Regions from separate parts of the Arthrobacter sp. CAN_A214 genome, predicted to be linked through region 2. Evidence: riboswitches for the same ligand, from Rfam matches in the RefSeq annotation. Region 2 holds a riboswitch; the other holds the start of a gene.
What was found. Region 2 has a riboswitch for S-adenosylmethionine ahead of IWX65_RS05230 (ABC transporter substrate-binding protein). Riboswitches for the same ligand answer to the same signal wherever they lie in the genome.
Positions count from the first base shown of each region.

Region 1: linked by a shared signal. The riboswitch ahead of IWX65_RS12640 (bifunctional o-acetylhomoserine/o-acetylserine sulfhydrylase) and the one ahead of IWX65_RS05230 (ABC transporter substrate-binding protein) in region 2 are both predicted to bind S-adenosylmethionine.

Region 1 is NZ_JADOUU010000015.1:80-11,501, forward strand. Features, by position in the region: gene metX (homoserine O-acetyltransferase MetX) at 11-1,150, opposite strand; gene IWX65_RS12640 (bifunctional o-acetylhomoserine/o-acetylserine sulfhydrylase) at 1,159-2,475, opposite strand; SAM riboswitch class IV at 2,537-2,652, opposite strand; gene IWX65_RS12645 (VOC family protein) at 2,772-3,413, shown strand; gene IWX65_RS12650 (DUF1540 domain-containing protein) at 3,502-3,789, opposite strand; gene IWX65_RS12655 (CPBP family intramembrane glutamic endopeptidase) at 3,905-4,735, opposite strand; gene IWX65_RS12660 (amidohydrolase family protein) at 4,740-6,002, opposite strand; gene IWX65_RS12665 (formimidoylglutamate deiminase) at 6,002-7,471, opposite strand; gene IWX65_RS12670 (allantoate amidohydrolase) at 7,468-8,676, opposite strand; gene hutU (urocanate hydratase) at 8,719-10,395, opposite strand; gene IWX65_RS12680 (IclR family transcriptional regulator) at 10,392-11,138, opposite strand; gene hutH (histidine ammonia-lyase) at 11,232-11,422, shown strand, end outside.
Region 2 is NZ_JADOUU010000004.1:19,420-30,841, forward strand. Features, by position in the region: gene IWX65_RS05205 (rhodanese-like domain-containing protein) at 1-158, shown strand, start outside; gene IWX65_RS05210 (sulfite exporter TauE/SafE family protein) at 155-925, shown strand; gene IWX65_RS05215 (MBL fold metallo-hydrolase) at 1,235-2,644, shown strand; gene IWX65_RS05220 (pullulanase X25 domain-containing protein) at 3,388-4,224, shown strand; gene IWX65_RS05225 (arylsulfotransferase family protein) at 4,307-5,851, shown strand; SAM riboswitch class I at 6,009-6,107, shown strand; gene IWX65_RS05230 (ABC transporter substrate-binding protein) at 6,214-7,854, shown strand; gene IWX65_RS05235 (ABC transporter permease) at 7,851-8,861, shown strand; gene IWX65_RS05240 (ABC transporter permease) at 8,858-9,760, shown strand; gene IWX65_RS05245 (dipeptide ABC transporter ATP-binding protein) at 9,763-11,422, shown strand, end outside.

The sequences.
Region 1 (11,422 bases), on a different contig from region 2:
CAGACACGACCTAGTCGGTGAAGAACGCCTCCGTCAGCTCCCGGTCCAGCTGATGGATCTGTGTCAGGAATGCGTCGTGCCCGATCGGGGACCGGATCATGTGCACCGGCACGTGTCCCGGAAGTGCTTCCGCCAGGACTGCCGACTGCCCGGGGAAATACAGGCGGTCGGTGTCCACCGCTGCGATGAAGAACCGTGCCGTGGCTCCGCTCAGCGCCTGTGCAAGGCTTCCACGGTCCCGCGCGGCATCGTGGCTCATGAGCGCCTCGGTGAGGATCACGTAGCTGTTGGCGTCGAAGCGGTGGACCAGCTTCTCCGCCTGGTGGTCGAGGTAGCTTTCCACCTGGTAGCGCCCGCGCTCCGCGGGGAGCACGCCGCCGAACGGCTGCTCCACGTCCTGGGCGGCCCTCCCGAAACGGTCACCGAGCTCCGCCTCGGACCGATAGGTGATATGGGCGATCCGCCGTGCGAGGCCCAGTCCGGCAACGGGAAGGTCCGCCCCGTAGTAGTCGCCTCCCGCGTACGCCGGATCGAGGCGGATCGCCTGGAGCTGCGCCTGGGCGAACGCGATCTGCTCGGCTGAGCTTGCTGCGGTGCAGGCGATGACTGCGCACCGTTCCACCCGGTCCGGGTACATCAGTGCCCATTCCAGGGCGCGCGCCCCGCCCATCGATCCTCCCAGGACCGAATGCCAGCGCGGGATCCCCAACCGGTCCATCAGCAGCGCCTCGGTGCGGACCGAATCCCGGATGGTGATGAAGGGGAACCGCGATCCCCACGGCGATCCCTGGGAGTCGAGGCTCGCTGGTCCCGTGGAGCCGTAGCAACCGCCGAGCATGTTGATGGACACGACGAAGTACCTGTCCGTGTCCACGGTGCGACCGGGGCCCACCAGTGAATCCCACCACCCGTCCTCCTCGGACGCCCCACGGGCGACATGGGAACTGCCGGTCAGCGCATGATGCACCAGCACCGCATTCGTTGCATCCTCGTTGAGGGTGCCCCATGTCTCGAAGGCCAACTGCACGTCGGGGAGTTCACCGCCGGCGTCGAGCACTACCGGACCCAGGAACGCAGTTCGAAGCAGGCCGTCGCTCCCCGGACCTGTTCGGGGCAGGCGGGACGACGGCGCAGGGAAATAGGTGGTCACCGGTTTGCCTACGCCCCCTTCGCCGCTCGAAAGCCTGCATCCAGGTCGGCGAGGATGTCCTGGAGGTTCTCGAGTCCCACCGACAGCCGCACGAGGCCGGGACGCACCCCGGCCGTCAGTTGCGCCTCCGCCCCCAGCTGGCTGTGGGTGGTCGACGCCGGGTGGATCACGAGCGAACGGACATCACCGACGTTCGCCACATGGGAGTGGAGCTCGAGACCATCGACGAACCGTTTGCCGGCCTCGATCCCCCCTTCGATGTCGAACGACACGATGGCACCGGTGCCGCGCGGTCCGTAGGTGCGGCCACGTTCGTACCAGGGGCTCGAGGGCAGCCCCGCGTAGGCGACCGATTCGACGTCGTCGTGCTGTTCAAGCCATTCAGCCACGGCCCGGGCGTTCTCGACGTGCCGCTCCATCCGCAGGCTGAGGGTCTCGATGCCCTGGGCGATCAGGAAGGCATTGAAGGGTGACACCGAGGAACCGAGGTCCCGCAACAGCTGGACGCGTGCCTTGAGGATGTAGGCGAGGTTGGCGCCGAGAGCGCTGCCGACCCCGAGGTCCCTGGCGTAGACCAGTCCGTGGTAGCTCTCGTCGGGCGTGTTGAAGCCGGGAAACTTCTCCGGATTCCTTGCGAAGTCGAACCTTCCGGAATCGACGATCACCCCCGCGATGGCGTTCCCGTGGCCGCCGAGGTACTTGGTGGCGGAGTGGACCACGATGTCGGCGCCCCACTCGATGGGGCGGATGAGGTAGGGCGTGGACAGCGTGTTGTCGACGATCAGGGGGATGCCGTGCTCGTGCGCAACGGCGCTGATGCCCTCGATGTCGAGGACGTCCTGGCGGGGATTCGAGACGACTTCACCGAAGAACAGTTTGGTGTTGGGGCGCACCGCCGCACGCCATTGCTCGAGGTTGTCCGGGTCCTCCACGAAGGTGCAGTCGATGCCGAACTTCTTCAGCGTGTGCCGGAAGAGGTTGAACGTGCCGCCGTAAAGGCTGGGACTCGCGACGATATGGTCTCCCACCTCCGCGACGTTCAGCACCGCGAACGTCTCAGCTGCCTGTCCCGACGCCAGCAGCAGGGCGCCGGCACCGCCCTCGAGGCTCGCGATGCGAATCTCGACGGCTTCCTGCGTCGGATTGCCGATCCGCGTATAGATCGGGGCAAGTTCAGTCAGCGCGAAACGGTCGGCAGCGCTCTGCGCGCTGGGGAAGACGAACGAGGATGTCTGGTAGATCGGCAGCGCACGCGCCCCCGTGGCGGAGTCGGGTGTCTGCCCGGCGTGGATCTGCCGTGTTTCGAATGACCAATCGTTGGACATGGTGTCCCCTCTCGATGGGGGCCCATCCGCCGTCGCCGGGGATGACCGGCCAGGGCTTGTCGGCCCGCGCTTGCGCAGCACCCGTGTGGGCTCCGCCTGGTCTTCACCCGGGGCACCCCACCGCGGTTGGAGGGTTGCCGGCCAGCGAGCCGGGGCTTTCCGCTGGCACTCATGACCTGCAGTCAATGAAAGCCCAAACCGGCGTTGCAGGCAACTCTGGGAGGCCCGAAATGACGCCCCGTGAAGTAAGGGCGGCCTAAGTCGAGACGCCCATCACAAAGTGCCAAAATGTAGCCATGCGCCTGGATCACGTCTCTTACGCCTGCGAACCCGATGGACTGGCTGCCACTGCCGAGCGGATTGCAACCGCCCTCGGCATGGAACCCGTGAAGGGCGGTGTGCACCCCCGCTTCGGCACACGGAACATGATTTTTCCCCTGGTCAACGGGCAGTACCTGGAAGTTGTCGAGGTACTTTCGCACCCCGCATCCGACAAGGCACCCTTCGGGCAAGCCGTGCGTGCGCGCTCCGAAGCCGGTGGAGGCTGGATGGGCTGGTGCGTCGCGGTCGAGAACCTCGAACCCTTCGAGGAGCGCCTCGGCCGCAGCGCGGTTCCCGGCAACCGGAAATTCCCGGATGGTCAGGAACTCTCGTGGCAGCAGATCGGCATCAAGGGACTGATCGCCGATCCGCAGGTCCCCTACCTCCTGCGGTGGGATGACGGGCTCGAAGCCCTGCATCCGTCACAGGCCCGCCCCGCCACGGTGAAACTCGACTGCCTCACGATCGCCGGATCCTCCGAGCGCGTCACCGAATGGCTCGGCACGCAGGTCGAGGAAACGCTCGACGGCGTCGACGTCCGCTGGGTGGCGCCCAACGGAACCCCCGGAATCATGTCGGTGACGTTCGAGACCGCGAACGGCCGCGTGGAGATCTAGCGCTACCGCCGCTCAAGATTTTCGCGCAGGGAGCAGGAGCCGGACTGGCACCAGTCGGGCTCCTGCTCTCTCTGGCCGACATGCCGCCCTAGGCGTGTGTATAGGTGAGGCAGTCGGCGTCCTCAGCACCGGGGCCGACCTTGACGGCGGATGCCGTACACATGAGGTCGTGGTTGTAGTTGCACTCCGCCCGCTGGCAGGCTCCCACCTGTGCGAGCATCTTCGGCAGACCACCACTGATCGAGGTGTCGATGAACGTGGCGCACGACGCGTGGTCGGTGCTCCCGGAGACGGTGATGGCGATGGCCGTACAGCCGTCGTGGTTGAACGAACAATTACCGACGCTGCATTCTGAGACGTTCGTGATGACTGTCATTGTTCCTCCTCGGCGGCCTGTGGATGAGCCGCGACTCCTTCAAATTAGCACCGAACTCGGCGGTAATTTAGTCACATTTTCGTGGCCCAAAGGAGTCGGGAGAACCCGGCCGCTCTCAGCCGCCGATGCCGATCGCCGGACCGATCAGCGCAAACCCGACGAACCCGGTGATGTCGATTGCTGCGTGGGCAATGACGAGTGGCATCACCCTGCGCCGTTTCGCGTAGAGGTAACCGAACAACAGCCCCATCAGAACGTTACCGATGAACGGCCCGAAGCCCTGGTACAGGTGATAGCTTCCCCGGATCAGTGCGCTGGTGACGATGATGACCGGCACCGACCACCGGAGCTCGCCGAACCGCTCGAACAGGTACCCCACCACGATGACCTCCTCGAGCACCGCGTGGCGGAGGGCCGAAAGAACCAGGACGGGCACGGTCCACCAGTACGCGTCGAGGGCAGCCGGGATGATCGCCGTCGTCAGTCCCAGTGCACGGCCGCCGGCGTAGACGCCCAGCGTGCCGACCCCGATGACGGCGGCGAGCCCCAGGCCCAGCCCGAAGTCGGTGCCGGGTTTCGCGAAGGTGAAACCAAGACGGCGGAACGCGGAGACGCCGGGTCCGCTCAGCAGGAACAGCACGAGCGCCACCGGTACGAGTGCGAAGAAGATGCTGAGCAGCTGATACGTGAGGTCGAAGTACTGACGGTCGTTGAGGACTGGGTTGAGGGTGGTGGTCTGACCGGACAGCGGGCCCCGGGTCAGTTTCTCCAGCAGGTTCACCGCCGCGTACACCCCGGACTGGCCGAGGGACAGGCCGAGCACGACGAGGATCTCGGCCTTGATGCGCCGCGCCGGCTGCGGAGATCCGCCGTCCTCCGCGGTGCTGGGAATGTCGCTGGGAATGTCGCTGGGGACGTCTCGGGGGGCGGGGAGCGGCGCGGGCATGCGGCTATCCTTCCAGTGGTTCCTGCGGATTCCCAACGGCCAGCCGGCGCACCGCCTGCCGGTCGACCCGGCGGCCGGCCATCCAGACTGCGCCGGAGAGCGGCATCCCCGGCCGGTAGGCAAGATGCGTGGCCGACGGCGAGTCGAGGAGCTGGACATCCGCGCGGTGCCCGACGGCGACCGAACCGACCGCGCGGGCGCCGTCGAGGTCCTGTCCGGACTCACGGCGGAGGGCTAACGCTCCCCCGTAGGTGGCTGCCCGCACCGCCTCATCGACGCTGAGCCCCATCTGGAGGACGGCGGTGGTGACGCAGAACGCCATGGAACTGGTGTAGGACGTGCCCGGATTACAGTTGCTGGCGAGCGCCACCGGCACCCCGGCGTCGAGCAGTGCCCGTGCCGGGGCGAGCGGCTGGCGGGTCGAGAGGTCGCATGCCGGCAGGCAGGTGGCGACGGTTCCCCGGCGGGTCCCGGATGCCGGTTCCCAGGCAGCCCAGGACCCGGCGAGCGCGTCGATGTCCGTGGGGACCAGGTGGTTCACGTGGTCCACGCTTGCCGCTCCGAACTCCACAGCGAGCGCTACGCCTTGCCCGGGGCCGAGCTGGTTGCCGTGGACCCTCAAACCCAGACCGGCATCCCGGCAGGCGGCGAGCACCGCACGGCTCTGCTCGGGAGTGAAGGCGCCCCGCTCGCAGAACACGTCGGCCCACCCGACGAAGGGTCGGACGGCGTCGAGCATGGGCCCGCAGACGAGCGCGGTGTAGTCGTCCGGGTCGACGCCGTGCGGAACGAGGTGCGCTCCGAGGAAAGTCACCTCGTCCACGACGGATGCGGCGATCCGTGCGCTGCGGGCCTCGTGCTCCACATCGAGGCCGTACCCGGTCTTCGTCTCCAGGTACGTTGTTCCGCCTGCGTGCGCCTCGGCAACCCGTCCGAGCAGCAACCGGGTGAGCTCGTAGTCGGTGGCCTCCCGGGTGGCGCCGGCGGTGACCGCGATCCCACCCGCCGTGTAGTCGGCTCCCGCCATCCGCGCTTCGAACTCAGCGGTGCGGTCGCCCGCGAAGACCAGGTGGGTATGGCTGTCCACCCATCCCGGCAGGGCGGCCCGGCCACCGGCGTCGTGCAGGAGATCCGCGGCCGGCGCCTTCGCCGCCTGCCCCACCCAACTGATGCGCTCGCCCTCGAGAACGACGGCGGCGGAGCGCAGGACGCGGTGTTCGGCGTCCTGGGTCATCAGTTCGCCGATGTTGGTGATGAGCAGTGACATCAGGAACGCTCCGCGGGGGGATACCGCCGGCCCGGCCCATTGCCGGGATCCGGGGTTCCGGCTGCGGTGGCGGTGGCATCGAAGGTGGCGGCGGCGGCATCGAGGCCGGCGGCTGCGGCGTCGAGGCCGGCGATGGCTGCACGGAGGGAATCGGCCGGGTTCCCGAGGGTCTCGTGGACCCCGTTCCGGGCCAACAGCTTCCCTCCGACGACGACGGCGGTCACGTCCTGGGCGGTGGCGGAAAAGGCGAGCTGCTCCCGGCGTGAGCCGGCCGTTCGGGTACTCAGCGGATCGACGGCCATGAGGTCGCAGACGGAGCCCTTCTCGATAGCGACGGCAGGCCTGCCCTGGGAGGAGGCCCCGCCCTCCGCTGCGATCGAGTGCAACGCCCCGGGGGAGAAGAAACCCCGGTGGCCGCTTCCCAGCCGTTCGCCGTATTCGAGCGCCCGCATCTCGAGCCAGGGGTCGATCACCGCATGCTGGTCCGTCCCGAGCGCGAGTACACAACCAGCGGCAACCAGCTCGCGCGCCGGTCCGATCCCGTCGGCGAGGTCCGCCTCCGTGGTGGGGCAGAGGACAGCCACCACCCGTGCGTTGCCGAGCAGGCGGATGTCCTCCGGCGTCAGGTGCGTCGCATGGACCACCGAGAGCCGTTCGGTCAGGAGGCCGTGGCGGGCCAGGAGCCCGGTGGGAGTGAGACCCGTCGCTTTCCTGCAGTCCTCGTTCTCGGCGGGTTGCTCGGAGAGGTGGATGTGCAGTGGAAGGTCGGCGGGCAGTTCGCGGGCGATGACGGCCAGTGCCTCGTCCGGCACCGCCCGCACTGAATGAATTGCAGCGCCGACGCTGACCTGGTCCGGATCGAACGTGGAGGCGACGGTGCGCCGCAGATCGGCGAGGCGCGCCAGCCAGGCCGAGGCGTCGTCGTCGGTGAAGCGGTGCTGGCCGGGGCCGGGCGGCTGTCCGAAACCCCCTGTGAGATAGCAGGTGTCCAGCAGGGTGAGCCGTATTCCCGCAAGGACGGCGGCCCTGCCCAGCGCGAGTTCCATGGCATGGCGATCCCCCTCATAGGGCGTGCCGTCCGGCTGGTGGTGGACGTCATGGAACTCGGCGACACTCGACCAGCCTGTCGTCACCATCTCGGCGTAGACGGCGGTGGCAAGCTCCTCGTAGCCGGCCGGCGTCAGTGCGCCCGCCGCGCGGTACATCTCCTCGCGCCACGACCAGAAGCTGCCGAGGCCGCCGTCGTGCGTGCGCCCCCGCAGAGCCCGGTGGAAGGCATGCGAGTGGGCGTTGGCAGCTGCAGGGAAGACGACGCCGCCGAGCAGTAGGTCACCGGGTTCCGCCGCGCTTCCCTGCTGTACAGAGGCGATCCTGCCGGAGCCGTCCACCCCGATGCGGACCGAATCCCGAACGCCTTCGGTGCCGAGCCAGGCGTACTCGCACCAGACGGTGACACCTGCAGGCGTCACAGGAGATCCTCCAGGACGTCGGCCAGGGCGGTTGCTCCCGCATCCGCGTCGTCGCGTTCCACGAACTCCTCCGGCGAGTGGCTGATGCCGGTGGGGTTCCGGATGAAGAGCATCGCCGTGGGCAGTACACCCGCCAGCACACCGGCGTCGTGCCCGGCACCGGTGGGCAGGATCGGCGCACCCTTCAGGGAATTACGGAGCGTGCGCTGAAGGGCAGGATCGAAGGAGATGGTGCCGCTCTGCGACTCCATCGTGAGGCTCACCGAACAGCCCTCGAAAGCCGCAGCCTTCTGGGCCTGACCGTGGATCCTCTCGACAAGGGCGGCGGTGACGGCGTCGTCCGCGTGACGAACATCGAGCCACAGGTCCACCCGCGAGGCGATCACGTTCGTGCCTCCCGGCACGGGCTGGAGCCTGCCCACCGTGGCGCGCGCGCCGTCCTCGGCCCGTGCGGCATTCCGGATGGCGAGCACGATCTGCGCGGCGGCGATCATCGGGTCCGCCCGGTCCGCCATGAGGGTGGTGCCGGCATGGTTGCCCTGCCCCGACACCGACAGCCGCCAGCGGCCGTGGCCGAGGATCGTCGATCCGACGGCGACGGCGGAATCGGAGTGGATCAGTCCGCGGCCCTGCTCCACGTGGAGCTCGACGAAATCGCCGATGGTCCGCAGGGTGTCGTCATCCCGGCCGAGGTGCGCCGGATCGATGCCCGCTGCACGGGAGGCCTCGGCGAAGGTGAGGCCGTCGGCGTCCGTCAGGTTGCGGGCGGCGTCGGCATCGATGGCACCGGTGAGGAGGCGCGAGCCGAGGCAGGGCACACCGAACCGTGAGCCCTCCTCCTCGGGAAAGACGGCGACGGCGAGGGCACGATCCGGCCGGATGCCACGCGCACGGAGGATGTCGACGGCGGCGAAGGCGGACGCGACGCCGAGCGGCCCGTCGTATGCTCCTCCCCCGAAAACGGAGTCGACGTGGCTCCCCGTGACCAGGGATCCCCTGCGTCCACCCTTGCCTGCGTCCCACCAGCCCCACAGGATTCCGTTGCGGTCCGTCTCGAAGGCCAGCCCCCGGCGTCCTGCCTCCTCCTCGAACCAGGTCCGCAGGGTCAGCTCGGCGCTGGTATACACCCCGCGGGAGTATCCGCCGCGGGTGGTATCACGCCCGACGTCGGCGATGGAGTCAAGCAGTGCTGAGACGGAATCCATGGATGCCTTTCGATGGTTGGACGGGAACACCGGGCGGGATCGTCACTGCTGCATCGGAATCCGGACACCGCGCTCCGCTGCGACATCGACAGCGCGCGGGTAGCCCGCGTCGACATGGCGGATGACGCCCATGCCGGGATCATTGGTCAGCAGCCTCTCGAGCTTCTGCGCCGCCAGGTCGGTGCCGTCAGCCACGGATACCTGACCCGCATGGATGGACCGGCCGATTCCGACGCCCCCACCGTGGTGGATGGAAACCCAGGTGGCACCCGAGGACGTATTCAACAGCGCATTGAGCAACGGCCAGTCCGCGACGGCGTCAGAGCCGTCCGCCATGGCCTCGGTTTCGCGGTAGGGCGAGGCCACCGATCCGGAGTCCAGGTGGTCGCGGCCGATGACGATCGGCGCCGACACTCTGCCCTCCGCGACGAGCCGGTTGAACAGAAGCCCCGCCTTCGCCCGGTCACCGTAGCCGAGCCAGCAGATCCGTGCGGGAAGCCCCTCGAATTCCACGTGCTCGGCAGCGGCGTCGAGCCAGCGGTGCAGATGTGCGTTGTCGGGGAACAGGTCCTTCAGGGCGGCGTCGGTGACGGCGATATCGGCAGGATCCCCGGACAGTGCCACCCACCGGAACGGGCCCAGCCCCTCACAGAACAGCGGGCGGATGTAGGCGGGGACGAAGCCCGGGAAGTCGAACGCCCGCGCGTAGCCGCCCTGGCGGGCCTCATCCCGGATGGAGTTCCCGTAGTCGAACACCTCGGCTCCCGCGTCCCGGAAGCCCACCATCGCCTCGACGTGCAGGGCCATCGAGGCCTGCGCCTTGCGGGTGAAGTCCTCCGGATCGGCTCTGGCCGCGCGGTCCCACTCGTCCAGGCCGATGTCGGCGGGCAGGTAGCTCAGCGGATCGTGCGCCGACGTCTGGTCGGTCACGATGTCGGCGTCGAGTCCCCGGCGGAGCAGTTCGGGGAGGACGACAGCCGCGTTACCCACGACTCCCACGGACAGTGCACGCTTTTCGTCCCGTGCCGCCAGCACCTGCGCCACGGCGTCGTCGAGGGATCCGGCGACGACGTCGAGGTACCGCTTGGCCACGCGGCGGCGCAGGCGGGCTCCGTCGACGTCGATGATCAGCACCGCACCCCCGTTGAGGGTCACGGCCAGGGGCTGCGCGCCGCCCATGCCGCCGCAACCCGCGGTGACGGTGAGGGTTCCGGCGAGGGTTCCACCGAACCGCTTCTCGGCGATCGCGGCGAAGGTCTCGAACGTGCCCTGGAGGATGCCCTGCGTCCCGATGTAGATCCATGATCCGGCCGTCATCTGGCCGTACATCATCAGGCCTTCGGCTTCGAGACGGCGGAACTCGGGCCAGGTGGCCCAGTCCCCCACGAGGTTGGAATTCGCGATCAGGACCCGCGGCGCCCAGGGGTTCGTGCGGAAGATCCCCACGGGTTTCCCCGACTGGATGAGGAGCGTCTCGTCGTCGTCGAGGGATTCCAGCGAACGCACGATGGCGTCGTAGGCCTCCCAGCTCCGGGCCGCGCGCCCCGTCCCGCCGTACACGACGAGGTCCTCGGGCCGCTCTGCGACCTCCGGGTCCAGGTTGTTCATGAGCATCCGCAGGGGCGCCTCCGTCTGCCAGCTCCTGGCGCGGAGTGTGGTGCCCCGCGCCGCCCGGATGGAACGCGACGGATCGGAGGTGGTGGGGATGGGAGCGCTCATACTGGTCTTCCTATGCTTCGTTGGAGGGGAACGGCAATCTCGGGTGGAGCGGCGGGGTCGGGGCCGGTCAGGTCCACGGGACCGGTGGCGGCGGTGGGAATGGTCGACGCACGGAGCAGGCCGGCGGCTTCGCGGGCCACGAGCGCGCCGACTTCCCGTGCCTCGGCCTCGCTGATGCGATAGCTCGGGACCACGACGCTGAGTGCGGCGACAATGCGTCCGCCGGGTGACACCGGGGCCGCGATCGCGGTGACGTCCGCTTCGACGCCGTTACGAACCACCACGAAGTTCTCCGGAGGTGCAGCCTGCGTCAGGACAGCTCCCACGGCCGTTCCCGTGAGCGGAATGCTGCGGCCCACCCAGCTGGCGTGGCGCACCGAGTGCGTCCCCTCGCGCATGGCGAGGTAGACGCTTGCGCCGTCGGAGGAGGGAACGCTGAGGTAGGCCGACTCCCCCGTGAGGCCCACGAGCCGCTCGAGGGATTCCTCCGCCAGCGAGACGAGGGATTCCGAGCTGAGGGCCAGCGCGCCGAGCTGGACCACGCGCAGCCCGGGGCGGAAGCTTCCGGCGGGGTCCCGGCGCACGAAGCCCGTCGCTTCCAGCGTGCGCAGCAGCCGCAGGGCGGTCGAGGCGGAAAGCCCGGCCTTCCGGGAGGCATCCGCCAGGGTGAGCGAACCGCCGTCGCACACAGCACCCAGCAGCACCAGTGCGCGTTCGACCGTACGGGTTGATGATTCGGCCACGCTACCCCTCCCCTTGCGTTGGAACACCTTTTGTATTTCACTTATTGAAACCGTATTTTCAGCCAATGGCAAGAGCAGACATTGAGGCACTCCATGACCTTTCCCCCGATTCCCCTGGGCACCGGACCCGTCAGCCCCGAGCAGGTGGTGGCCATCGCGCGCCACGGACACCGGGTCGAGCTCACTACCGATGCCCTCGAGGCGATGGCATCGTCCCGCCGAATCATCGACGCCCTGGTCGACGACCCCACCCCGCACTACGGCGTCTCCACCGGATTCGGCGC
Region 2 (11,422 bases):
CCGGCCTGACGTTCTCCGCGGCGACGAACACGTGCGCCATGGGACGGGCCCTGTCCGCGATGCCCTGGAACAAGGCAGCCCAGGAACCCACCCGTGAATCGGCCATCCTGCAGTTTCCCTCAGTGATCAGCCGGACCGGCGAGGTGCCGGCGGCGTGATCGCCGCCCTGATCCTCGGGCTTGCCGTCGGGATCGTCCTCGGCGTGGTGGGCGGCGGCGGGTCCATCGTCGCCGTCCCCGCCCTGGTCTACGGGGTGGGCATGAGCCCGGCAGAAGCGATTCCCACGTCGTTGCTGGTCGTGGGCGTTTCCTCCCTGGCCGCACTGATCCCGCGGGTGGGTGCGGGCCTGAACTGGCCGGTGATCCTCCTCGTCGGCACTGCCGGCATCCCGTCCGCGTGGGTGGGAACAGCGGTGGGCCGATTGGTGGACCCGGAGGTCCTGATGCTTGCCTTCGCGTGCATCATGATCATCGCCGGCATGCGGATGCTCGGTCGCACCACCGAAGCCCAGGGCTCCTGCAGCTCCGGACCCGGCAGGTCTTTCCGCACCTGCGCCCCGAAGGCAGTCGCCGTGGGCCTGCTGGTCGGGTTCCTCACCGGGCTCCTGGGTGTCGGTGGAGGATTCCTGCTCACCCCGGCCCTGACACTATTCCTGGGGCTGCGGATGAAGCACGCCGTCGGGTCTTCCCTGGCGATCATCGTGCTCAACTCGGCGGCCGGTTTCAGCGCCCATGCGGCAGGTTTCACGATCAACTGGCCGATCGTCCTCGCCTTCGCCGTCCCCGCCATCCTTGGTTCCCTTGCAGCAGCGCGGTTTGCGCGCCGACTCGACGAACGCCACATCCGCATCTCGTTTGCCGTCCTCATCTTTGCCGTGGCCGCCTGGGTGACCCTGAGCACCGCCACCACCCTGATCTCCACCTGACCTACCACAAGCCCAGCCCCCTGCAGGACTTCCCCACCACCTGACACCCTGCCACGCCGGCCCTGCTGACGCAGTGCAGGCACGCGGAGCCGGTTCCCTCATTCCGGGTGCCTGCCAGGACCTGTCCCGTTCCGGGTTCGGTTCCGCACTCCCTTTGCCCAACACCACGCGACTGTTCGACCGGGATGTCGCCCACCTTGCCGTATACCCCTAGGGGTATTACGATGGACACCAGCGGATACCCCCAGGGGTATTTGAATTAGTCCCCTACGGGCGTCAGATCCCCAAATCGATGAAGGAGAGCACCAAATGCTGATAGAGCGCATTTACGACGAAGACCTCGCCCAGGCCAGTTACCTGATCGGTTGCCAGTCCACAGGCGAAGCCGTTGTGGTCGATGGACGCCGCGACATTGCCGTCTACCAGGACCTGGCGGCGAAGAACAACATGAGAATCACCGCTGTCACCGAGACACATATCCACGCCGATTACCTCTCCGGCACCCGCGAGTTGGCGGCCGCGACCGGGGCTGCGATCCACGTGTCCGGTGAAGGCGGACCGGAATGGCAGTACGGATTCGAGGGGACGCGCCTGCATGATGGGGACACCATCACCCTGGGCAACATCACCCTGCAAGCCCTCCACACCCCTGGGCACACGCCGGAGCACCTGTCCTTCCTCGTCACCGACGGCGCATTCAGCAACCATGCCGGCTACCTGCTTTCCGGCGACTTCGTGTTCTCCGGGGACCTGGGCCGCCCGGACCTCCTCGACGAAGCCGCAGGAGGCGTCGACACCCGGTTCGAGGGCGCCAAGCAACTGTTCAGGAGCCTGCAGGAAAAGTTCCTGACCCTACCCGACTACGTTCAGGTCCACCCCGCCCACGGTGCCGGCAGCGCCTGCGGCAAAGCACTCGGCGCCATTCCGTCCTCGACCGTCGGCTACGAGCGGCTCTACTCCTGGTGGGGCCCCTACCTCGCCGCCAACGATGAGCGGGGCTTCATCGACGAGCTCCTCGACGGGCAGCCCGACGCCCACGCCTACTTCAACCGGATGAAGCGCGAGAACCGGGAAGGCCCCGCCGTGCTGGGAGAACGCGCACCCCTGATCGAACTCGACCAGGACCAGGTCGCCGCCGGCCTCGCCGCGGACACGGTGACGTTCGTCGACACCCGTTCCGCGAAGGACGTGCACCAGGGCACGGTGGAGAGGTCCCTGAACATCCCAGCCGGCGCTGCGATTGCCACCTACGGGGCATGGGTGGTGAACCCCGAGACGGACACGAACCCCCTGGTCCTGCTCGCCACCGACCAGGACCAGGCGCAGGACATCCGGGACCACCTCGTCCGCGTCGGCATCGACGATGTTGCCGGGTACGTCACCAGCATCGACGGACTGCCCGCTACTGAACCCGCCCTGATCCAGCCCGCCGACCTCCCCGGGTTCGACGCGGCTCTGATCCTGGACGTCCGCAACCGCACCGAACACACCAGTGGACACGTCCCCGGAGCGCACCAACTCAACGGCGGACGGCTCATGTGGCACCTGGACGAATTACCCACCGACGGGACCATCGTCACCTACTGCCAAAGCGGACTCCGTAACTCCGTCGCCGCCAGCGCCCTGCGCCGGGCCGGTTACGACGTCGTCGAACTCGATGGCAGCTACACGGCCTGGAACTCCTGGCAGCAGGCCCGGAAAACCGCTCCCACCACCTGACCATCGACCCGGCTCGTTGGCAGGGGTGGGCACCTGGCAAGCTTCCTGGCTGGATCGCATAGAACCTTCCGCACCCGGGCAGGCGCCGACACTACCCAGCCACCGACGCGGGCCGGGTGCTACTCCTGAAACCTGAGGCCCATCAAGGGATCACCCAGGCTGAGGCGGACGGTATGAGTGGCTCTCCAATATCTTCGCCGCAAAACCGGTCAGGAGGAGCACCCAGGCTGGATGCGTCTGGACGCCAATTCGGTGAGGCGGGGCAGCGGCTCCCGTGCACGACGCTGGACGCAGGACGAGGTGGTATTCGTGAAACTTTCCGCGGGTGGCCGCATTGGTGTGGCTGGGGCGGCGGTGGTCGGGGTCGCCTTCGGTATGGCCCGGTACGCCTACGGGCCCTCGGCGAAAGCGGATCGTAAACACAACAGCCCTTCTCGTCGTCGCCGCACACTCGGGTTGCCACTGAACCAGCAATGTTCTGTCCGTCGGCTAACGGCCGAGTCAGGGATCCCCTTCCCTGCCATAACTCTTTTCTCCTCAGTGCGTCGCGCCCGTCGTCCATCTGATGCGGCAGTCATCTTGCGGAGGCTGACACCGGGCGTTGACGAATCCGATAAAATCAGGACCACTACCCCGCGTCCCCGCCTCAGAAGGAGCTTGTCATCGCCTCCCGGAACCGCCTCAACGAACGACTGCGCACCACTCTGGACCTGCTGGCGCGCCACCAGGCATCGGGAACCGCCGTGGCTCCCAGCGATCTGATGGCCCAGACCATCGCGGGAGTGCCGTTCGACGTCAAGGAATCGGAGCTCCTCGCCAGCGGTGTTCCCCGCGGCTACAAGCAGCTGACGACGGCGACGTCGAAGCTCGTCAAGGCCGGCTGGCTCGTCAAGGAACGAAGCGGCTGGACGGCGACGGAGGAGGGCATCCGCGCGCTCGCTGCGTTCCCCGATGCCGATGTCTTCGCCGATGCCGCGGTCAGCGGAGAGCCTGTGCCTGAGCAGGCGCCAGGGCATGATCCGGGGCATGCGCCGGAACAGGTTCAGGAGCAGCTGCCCGTGCAGGTGCCGCAGGCCCCGGAGCAGGTTCAGGAGGACCAGCCGATGGAGGATCCGGCTCCGGCGTCCGACGCTGCCGACCAGGACCAGCCGGCGTTGGTCGAGGAGGACCTCGTCGTGCCGCAAGCGCTAGCGTCCGACGTCGACGCAGCTGATGAGCAAGCGCTCGCGTCCGACGGCGTCGCACCTCCAGAGCAGGCACCCAACGACGCGTGGCACGACCAGCCGCAGTCCGTCGCCCTCGCCGGTGACTTCAACCCCCTCTTCGGCGAGGCCGGGCACTGGACCACGAACCTCCGTGGACTGCAGCTCGACTATGACGCCGTTGAGAATCTGTGGAAGCAGACCCTCCAGCTGCCCGCCGGCACCTACCAGTACAAGATGGTGGTCAACGGTTCCTGGGACGAGAACTACGGTGCCTACGGGGTCCGCGACGGCTCCAACCACGAGCTGCGCCTGCTCTCCGACACCGCTGTGACGTTCCGCTTCGACTACGCCACGAAGGATATCGAGACCAGCTAGCACCTTCCGTTGACCGAAGGCATCCGATAGCAAAGGTCACAAATCGATTGCGCTCCCCGGTCGATCCGGGAAGGCTTTCACCATGACCACCCATCGGAAGCGTGGCCTACCCAGACTCGCGGCGATCTGCACCGTCGCGCTCACCGCGACGGCCTGCACCATAGCGGAAGGGGACACCCAGCAGACCCCGTCGCACAGCTATGCCAGCCGCCCGGACCTGGCCCCTCCCGTCGTCGCGCTCGAACAGGGCGAGGCCTGGGAGCCGGACTACGGGACCTCGGAGGAACTCATCTTCCTCACGCCCGGTTTCCCGGACCGACCGCCGACGACGGGCGGCCTGGTGCTGGATGCGTCAGGAGAACCCGTCTGGATCAATCCGGCCGACCCGGACGACTCGCAGGACGACCAGTTCGAGCTCCGGGTCCAGGAGTACCAGGGCGAGCCCGTGCTCACCCTGTATCAGGGAAGCAGCGGCGGCGGATACGGCGACGGCACCTTCACCATCCTGAACCGGTCCTACGAGGAGATTGCGAGCGTTACCACCGGCGGGGATTTGGCGCCCGGCAACGCCGACTTCCACGACTCGACCATCACGCCCCGGGACACCATGCTGATCAGCGCCTACGAGCCGGCCGAGGCGGACCTCTCGGAGCTCGGCGGCCCGACGGACGGCTGGGTCGAGGAAGCCGTGATTCAGGAAATCGATATCGCCACGGGTGACGTCCTCTTCGAGTGGAGATCGCTCGACCACATCCCCGTCGCGGACAGCATCCAGAATTTCGGTGACGCACTGGACGGCGGGGTGCTGCGCACCCAGGACTTCGATAAGGCACAGGACGAGAACGAGGTGGTGGGTACCGAGGAAAGTCCCTTCGACTACCTCCACGTCAATTCGATAGCGGAGGACGACGACGGCATCCTGGTCTCCGCGCGTCACACCAGTGCCATCTACCGGATCGACCGCGCCACGGGCGAGCTGGACTGGACCTTGGGCGGGACGGCCAACGATTTCGAGCTGGGAGACGGTGCCGAGTTCTCCTGGCAGCACGACGCCCGGCGCTCTCCCGACGGCACCCTGACCCTCTTCGACAACGCTTCCAACGAGAACTCCGGGGACAACTCCCGCGGCTTGCGGCTCCAGCTCGACGAGGAGGCGATGACCGCCGCTGTGGTCACCGAATACCTCCCGCCGGAGGACCGCACCGCCGGAAGCATGGCCAACACCAACGAACTCCCGAACGGCAACATCCTGATCAGCTGGGGCGCCCAGCCCTTCTACTCCGAATTCACTGCGGACGGCGCACTCATCTATGACGTTTCGCTCGGCGGGGACGGCAGCTACCGCGCCTACAAGTCTGCGTGGCAGGGCCAACCGGCCACACCGCCGGATGTGGTGGTCCAGGAGAACGACGGCGGCAGCACCGCCTACGTCTCGTGGAACGGAGCCACGGGGGTGGCGCAGTGGCGGCTACTGACGGGTGCCGACGAAGCGACCGCCACCGAAGGAGCAACCGTGGATCGGGAATCCTTCGAAACCGAGATTCCCCTCCCCGAGGACGCAGCCTACGTGGCCGTCCAGGCCCTCGATGCCAGCGGGAACGAGCTGGGTACCGGCGTCGCCGACTGACTCCGCCGGGATTGCCCTGACGAAACGGCGGACCGCCCGAAAAGCCGTGCGGTCCGCCCCGATGAAACCGCCCGGAGCCGTCGTCACAAACCCGCCCGTGACTCAGTGTGACGCCGGCCATTGGCCAACGCTGCCCGAGTCGGTTTGAATGAAGCCATAACCATCCCGAGCGGCCGAGAGACCTGGATCGACGACGCCGCAGCAACCCTCTTCGGATAAAACCGGAGAACGGTGCTACTGCCAGGACCGATGGAGAAGCCAAAAGCTTCGTTGGTCTTTACCCGCCGTGCTGCCGCACGCCCGGGGAAGCTCCGCGTTGCCCTGTGCGCCCCTCCGTCGGGCGATGAGTACAGGAGCCCAACGTGCAGCACACCACCCCGGCCTATCGAGCCGGACACAAGAAGATCGCCCTCACCGCCGTCGCAGGCCTTTTGCTGACCGGCTGCGGAGGTGCCGCGAACGCCGGGGAGGACACCACTTTCGTCTTCGCCACCGGCAAGGACATCTCCTGCCTCGACCCCCACGTGAACGGGGACATGCCCCAGGCCTCCATTGCCGCCAACTACCTGGACTCCCTCGTGTCACAGGATGCGGAGGGCACCATCCACCCGTGGCTCGCCTCGGACTGGGAGGTCTCCGCGGACGGCCTCACCTACACGTTCACCGTCCGCACCGACGTCACCTTCACCGACGGCACCCCGCTGACGGCGGAGGCGGTCAAGGCGAACCTCGACCACATGGTGGATCCCGACACCCAGTCGGGCACCGCGGGAGGCTACCTCAAGCCGTATGCCGGAACCGAGGTGGTGGACGCGGATACCGCCGTCGTCACCCTGAACCGCCCCTATGCGGCGTTCCTCGAGGTGCTCGCGCAGCCGTTCCTCGGCATCCAGTCGCCCGAGGCGCTCAAGCGTCCCCAGGCGGAGAACTGCAACGCCCCGGTGGGTACGGGTCCGTTCAAGATTGTGGATTATGTGCCGCAGTCGAAAGCCACCCTGGTCCGCAATGAGGACTACAACTCAGCCCCGCCATTCGCGGAGCACCAGGGGCCGGCGTACCTCGAGACCATCGAATGGCGCATTGTCCCCGAGGACTCGACGCGCTACGGCCTGCTCCGTGCCGGCCAGGTGGACGCCCTCGACCTCATGCCGAGCGTCCACTTCGACGAAGCCGAGTCCGACCCCGACGTCGAGCTCATCCTGCAGGACCGCCCCGGCAACCCCACCAACCTGATCCTGAACACCACGCGACCACCCTTCGACGACCCCGATGTCCGCAAGGCCTTCCTGCGGAGCGCGTACGTGGATGCCGGCATCAACAGCGTCTACTTCGGCACCGTCACCAAGGCCGGCGGTCCGCTGAGCTCCACCACCACCTTCTACTCGCCCGACTTCGAGGACGTCTACGCCCCCGATCCGGACGAGGCGAACCAACTGCTCGACGACGCCGGTTGGACCGGGCGTGACGACGACGGCTACCGCACCAAGGACGGCGAGCGCCTCACCGTCCACTTCCCCTACACACCGAACTCCTGGCCCACGGCACACCAGGCACTGGTCACACAGATCCAGGCGACCGCCAAGCAGGTGGGATTCGAGGTCCTCATCGAGAACGGTGACGCCGCAACGGTCAGCGAACAGGGCAACAACTTCGAGTACGACCTCCGCGCCGACTACTGGAACACCAACACCGCCGACGTCCTCCGGATCGTCTTCTCCTCGGAATACACCGAGTCGGCCGGCTTCGTGGCCAACGGCTCGGGCTTCCGCAACCCGGAACTCGACGGCATCCTGAACGATGCCCTCGCCACCGACGACGCGGAAACCCGAGAGGACCTCTACTACCAGGCCCAGCAGATCGTCAGCGACAACGCCCTGCAGCTGCCCCTCTACAACCAGGCCAGCCAGGTGGCACTCCGCAGCGACCGCTTCGGGAACTTCGCCCTCGAGCCGAGCCTGTCCCTCCCCTACCTCTACGACGTGACGGCGGTTGACCAGCCATGAGCACCCTCGATTCCAAGCACCTCGATCCATTGAGTGCGGCGCCACGCACGACGGCGACGGCCGGTGCGGCCGGGAAAGTCATCGCCCAACGGGCGGCGGGCAGCATCTTCGTCCTCTGGGCCGCGGTCACGCTGACGTTCTTCGTCCTCCGGCTGACCCCGGGCGATCCGATCACGGCGATCCTCGGCGGGGCCGGATCCTCGCCGTCGCCCGAGACCGTTGCTGCGGTGAAGGCCGAATACGGTCTCGACCAGCCCGTCCTCGTCCAGTACCTCGCCTACCTCGGTGGCCTGTTCACCGGGAATTTCGGCACCTCCTACATCTTCAAGGTGCCGGTCCTGGAGATCCTCGGCCCACAGATCCTTCCCACGTTCCAGCTGGCCGGCCTCGCGCTCGTCTTCGCTTGGATCATCGCTCTGGCCTTCACGCTGCTGACCGTCGGGCGGGGTCGCGTGCTCGATTCCGTGGGCCGCGGCGTCGAGGTCTTCTTCGCCTCGCTCCCCCAGTTCTGGGTGGGCATCATGCTCGCGGTGGTGTTCGCCGTCGTGCTCGGCTGGTTCCCCGTCGCGGGCAATGACGGTTTCCGCTCGCTCGTGCTGCCCGCGCTGTCCCTCGCAATTCCGCTCGCAGGGTTCATCGCCCAGGTCACGCGGGCATCCTTCGAGGACGCACTGGCGCAGCCGTTCATCCTCAGTGCCCGAGCCCGCGGTCTGAGTGACACCGCCGTCCGCATCACCCACGCCCTGCGGCACGCGATCCTGCCGGGCATCACGCTCTCGGCCTGGGCCGTGGGCTCGCTCATCAGCTCGGCAGTGGTTGCGGAGATCATCTTCGCCCGACCGGGCCTCGGCCGTTCCCTCGTGGACGCCATTCTCAACCGCGACCTCCCCATCACCCTCGCGGTGGTGTTCATCATCGCCGCGGTCTACATCCTCGTGAACCTCGCTGTGGACCTCCTTTACCGCGTAGTGGATCCCCGCACCAACCCGAAGGGAAGTGCAGCATGAGCCTGGCACTCGAACCAACGACGACGGCGGGTCCCGGTTCCCCGGCTCCCGCACCTTCCGCCCCGCGCACTCCTTCGCGTGCGGCGCGCTTCCTGCACGGCACGCCGATCGGGGTCTGGATCGCGGGCGCACTGCTCACGTTCCTGGTGCTCGCCGCCGTCGTGCCGTCGCTGTTCCTGCAGCAGGACCCGTACGTCATCGACCCGGCGAGCGCGTTCCAGGCACCCAATGCCGCGCACTTCTTCGGCACCGACCAGAACGGGCGCGACGTGTTCTCCCGGGTCATCGCCGGAACCGGTCAGTCGCTGCTGCTCGGGCTGTCCGCCACGGCCATCGGCCTGATCCTCGGCGGTGCGCTCGGCATCACCGCCGGCGTGTCGGGCAAGTGGCTCGACTCCGCGATCTGCCGCTTCGTCGAGGTGCTCTTCGCATTCCCCGGCCTCCTGCTCGCACTGATCGTGATCGCGGTGTCCGGAACCGGCGTCGTGACCGCGGCCATCGCCGTCGGCGTCGGTACCGCACCCGGCTATGCGCGGATGCTGCGCACCCAGACACTGCAGGTCATCGCCGCTCCGTACGTCGAGACCGCGCTGTCGCTGGGGCGTTCGCGCTCCCACATCCTCCTCCACACCATTGTTCCCAATGTGGTGCGGCCGCTGTTCGTCCTCGTCACGCTCGGCGTGGGGCAGGCGATCGTGTGGGCGTCGTCATTGAGCTTCCTCGGCCTCGGTGCGCAGCCGCCGGCCGCTGAGTGGGGCGCCATGCTCGCCGACGGCCGCAACTACCTCCAGGTCGCCTGGTGGATCGCGGCGTTCCCCGGCATCTTCATCACCCTCGCCGCGCTGACCACCACCGTGGTGGGCCACCACCTGCAGCGCCGACTCGAAGCAGAGGTCTGACCATGACTGCACCACTTCTCGCCATCGACAACCTGAACGTCTCCTTCACGACGCCAAGGGGGCCGGTCGACGTCGTCCGCGACGTGTCGCTGGCCCTGGCGCCGGGCCAGGCTCTCGCCCTCGTGGGCGAATCGGGGTCCGGCAAGACCGTGACAACGCGGACGCTCGTGGGGCTCAACGCCCCGAACGCGCGGGTGTCCGCCGACCGCCTGGAGGTGCTGGGGCACGACGCGTCGCGGCTGTCCGAGCGGCAGTGGCGGCGGCTGCGCGGCAAGGACATCGGGTACGTGCTGCAGGATGCGCTCGTCTCCCTCGATCCGTTGCGGACCATGGGCCAGGAGATCGACGAGGCTCTGCGTGCGCACGGCGTCCGGGGGCGGGACGAGCGGCAGTCGCGCATCTTCGCAGCCCTGCGCGACGCCGGTATCCCCGACCCCGAGGTGCGTGCCCGGCAGCGCTCCGGCGAGCTGTCCGGCGGGCTGCGGCAACGTGCGCTGATCGCGCAAGCCACGGTGCTGAATCCGCAGCTCGTGATTGCCGACGAGCCGACCACCGCGCTCGACGCCACTGTGCAGGCCCAGATCCTCGAGCTGCTTGCGGGCCTGAAGGAGCAGGGGCGCGGGCTGATCTTCATCTCGCACGACCTCGCCGTCGTCAGCCACCTCGCCGACGAGATCGCGGTCATGCAGAACGGGCGCATCGTCGAGTCGGGGCGTGCGTCCGAGGTACTGGGCAACCCGCGGCACGAGTACACGCGGCAGCTCATCGACGCCGTGCCGTCGGCGGCGGGCAAGGGAACGCGGCTGTCCTCGGTGCCGCGGATGTCGGTGGTTGCCCGGCCTTCCCGTCCATCGACCTTTTCGTCCGACGCTCCAGCGCTGGAGGCACGCGGGCTGGTGAAGAGCTATCCGGGGCCGGACGGGACGCGGCGCACGGTCGTCGACGACGTCTCCTTCACCCTGCCGGCGGGTCGGACGCTGGGGATCGTCGGTGAATCGGGCTCGGGCAAGTCGACGACGGCGCGCATTGCGCTGGGGCTGACCGAGCCCGACGCCGGCAGGGTGACGCTGGGCGGGCTGCCGTGGGTGGGCGCTTTGTCGGGCTTTGCCGAAGGGGTCGGCGGTGGTGTTGCTGGTGACGGTGTTTCCGGTGACGGTTCTTGGGCAGGTTCTGATTCTCCTGCAGGGGTGACTGGCTCAGAGAATTCCGCCTTCGGGACCGGAGCAGTTGGTTTTCCGCCCGGCCAGGCGCGTAGAGGCCGTCATTCGGCCGCGCGGGTCGTTGGTGGGACTGGTTCCACCAGTTCCGGCGTCCCCCTCGGCGTCGTCACCGAAGCGCAGCGGCGGCAGCACCGGCCCGACATCCAGCTGGTGAACCAGGATCCGCTGAGCTCGTTCGATCCGCGGTTCAGCGTGGGACGGGTCATCACCGATGCGCTCGATGCCGGCTCGGTGGGCACTGCGGACGAGCGGACCGATCGGGCGGCGTCGCTCCTCGAACAGGTGGGGCTGCCGCTCGACCTCGTCAACCGTCGTCCGCTGACCCTCTCGGGCGGCCAGCGGCAGCGGGTCGCGATTGCGCGGGCGCTCGCCCTGCAGCCGCGGGTCCTGCTGCTCGACGAACCGGTCTCGGCGCTCGACGTCTCCATCCAGGCGCAGGTGC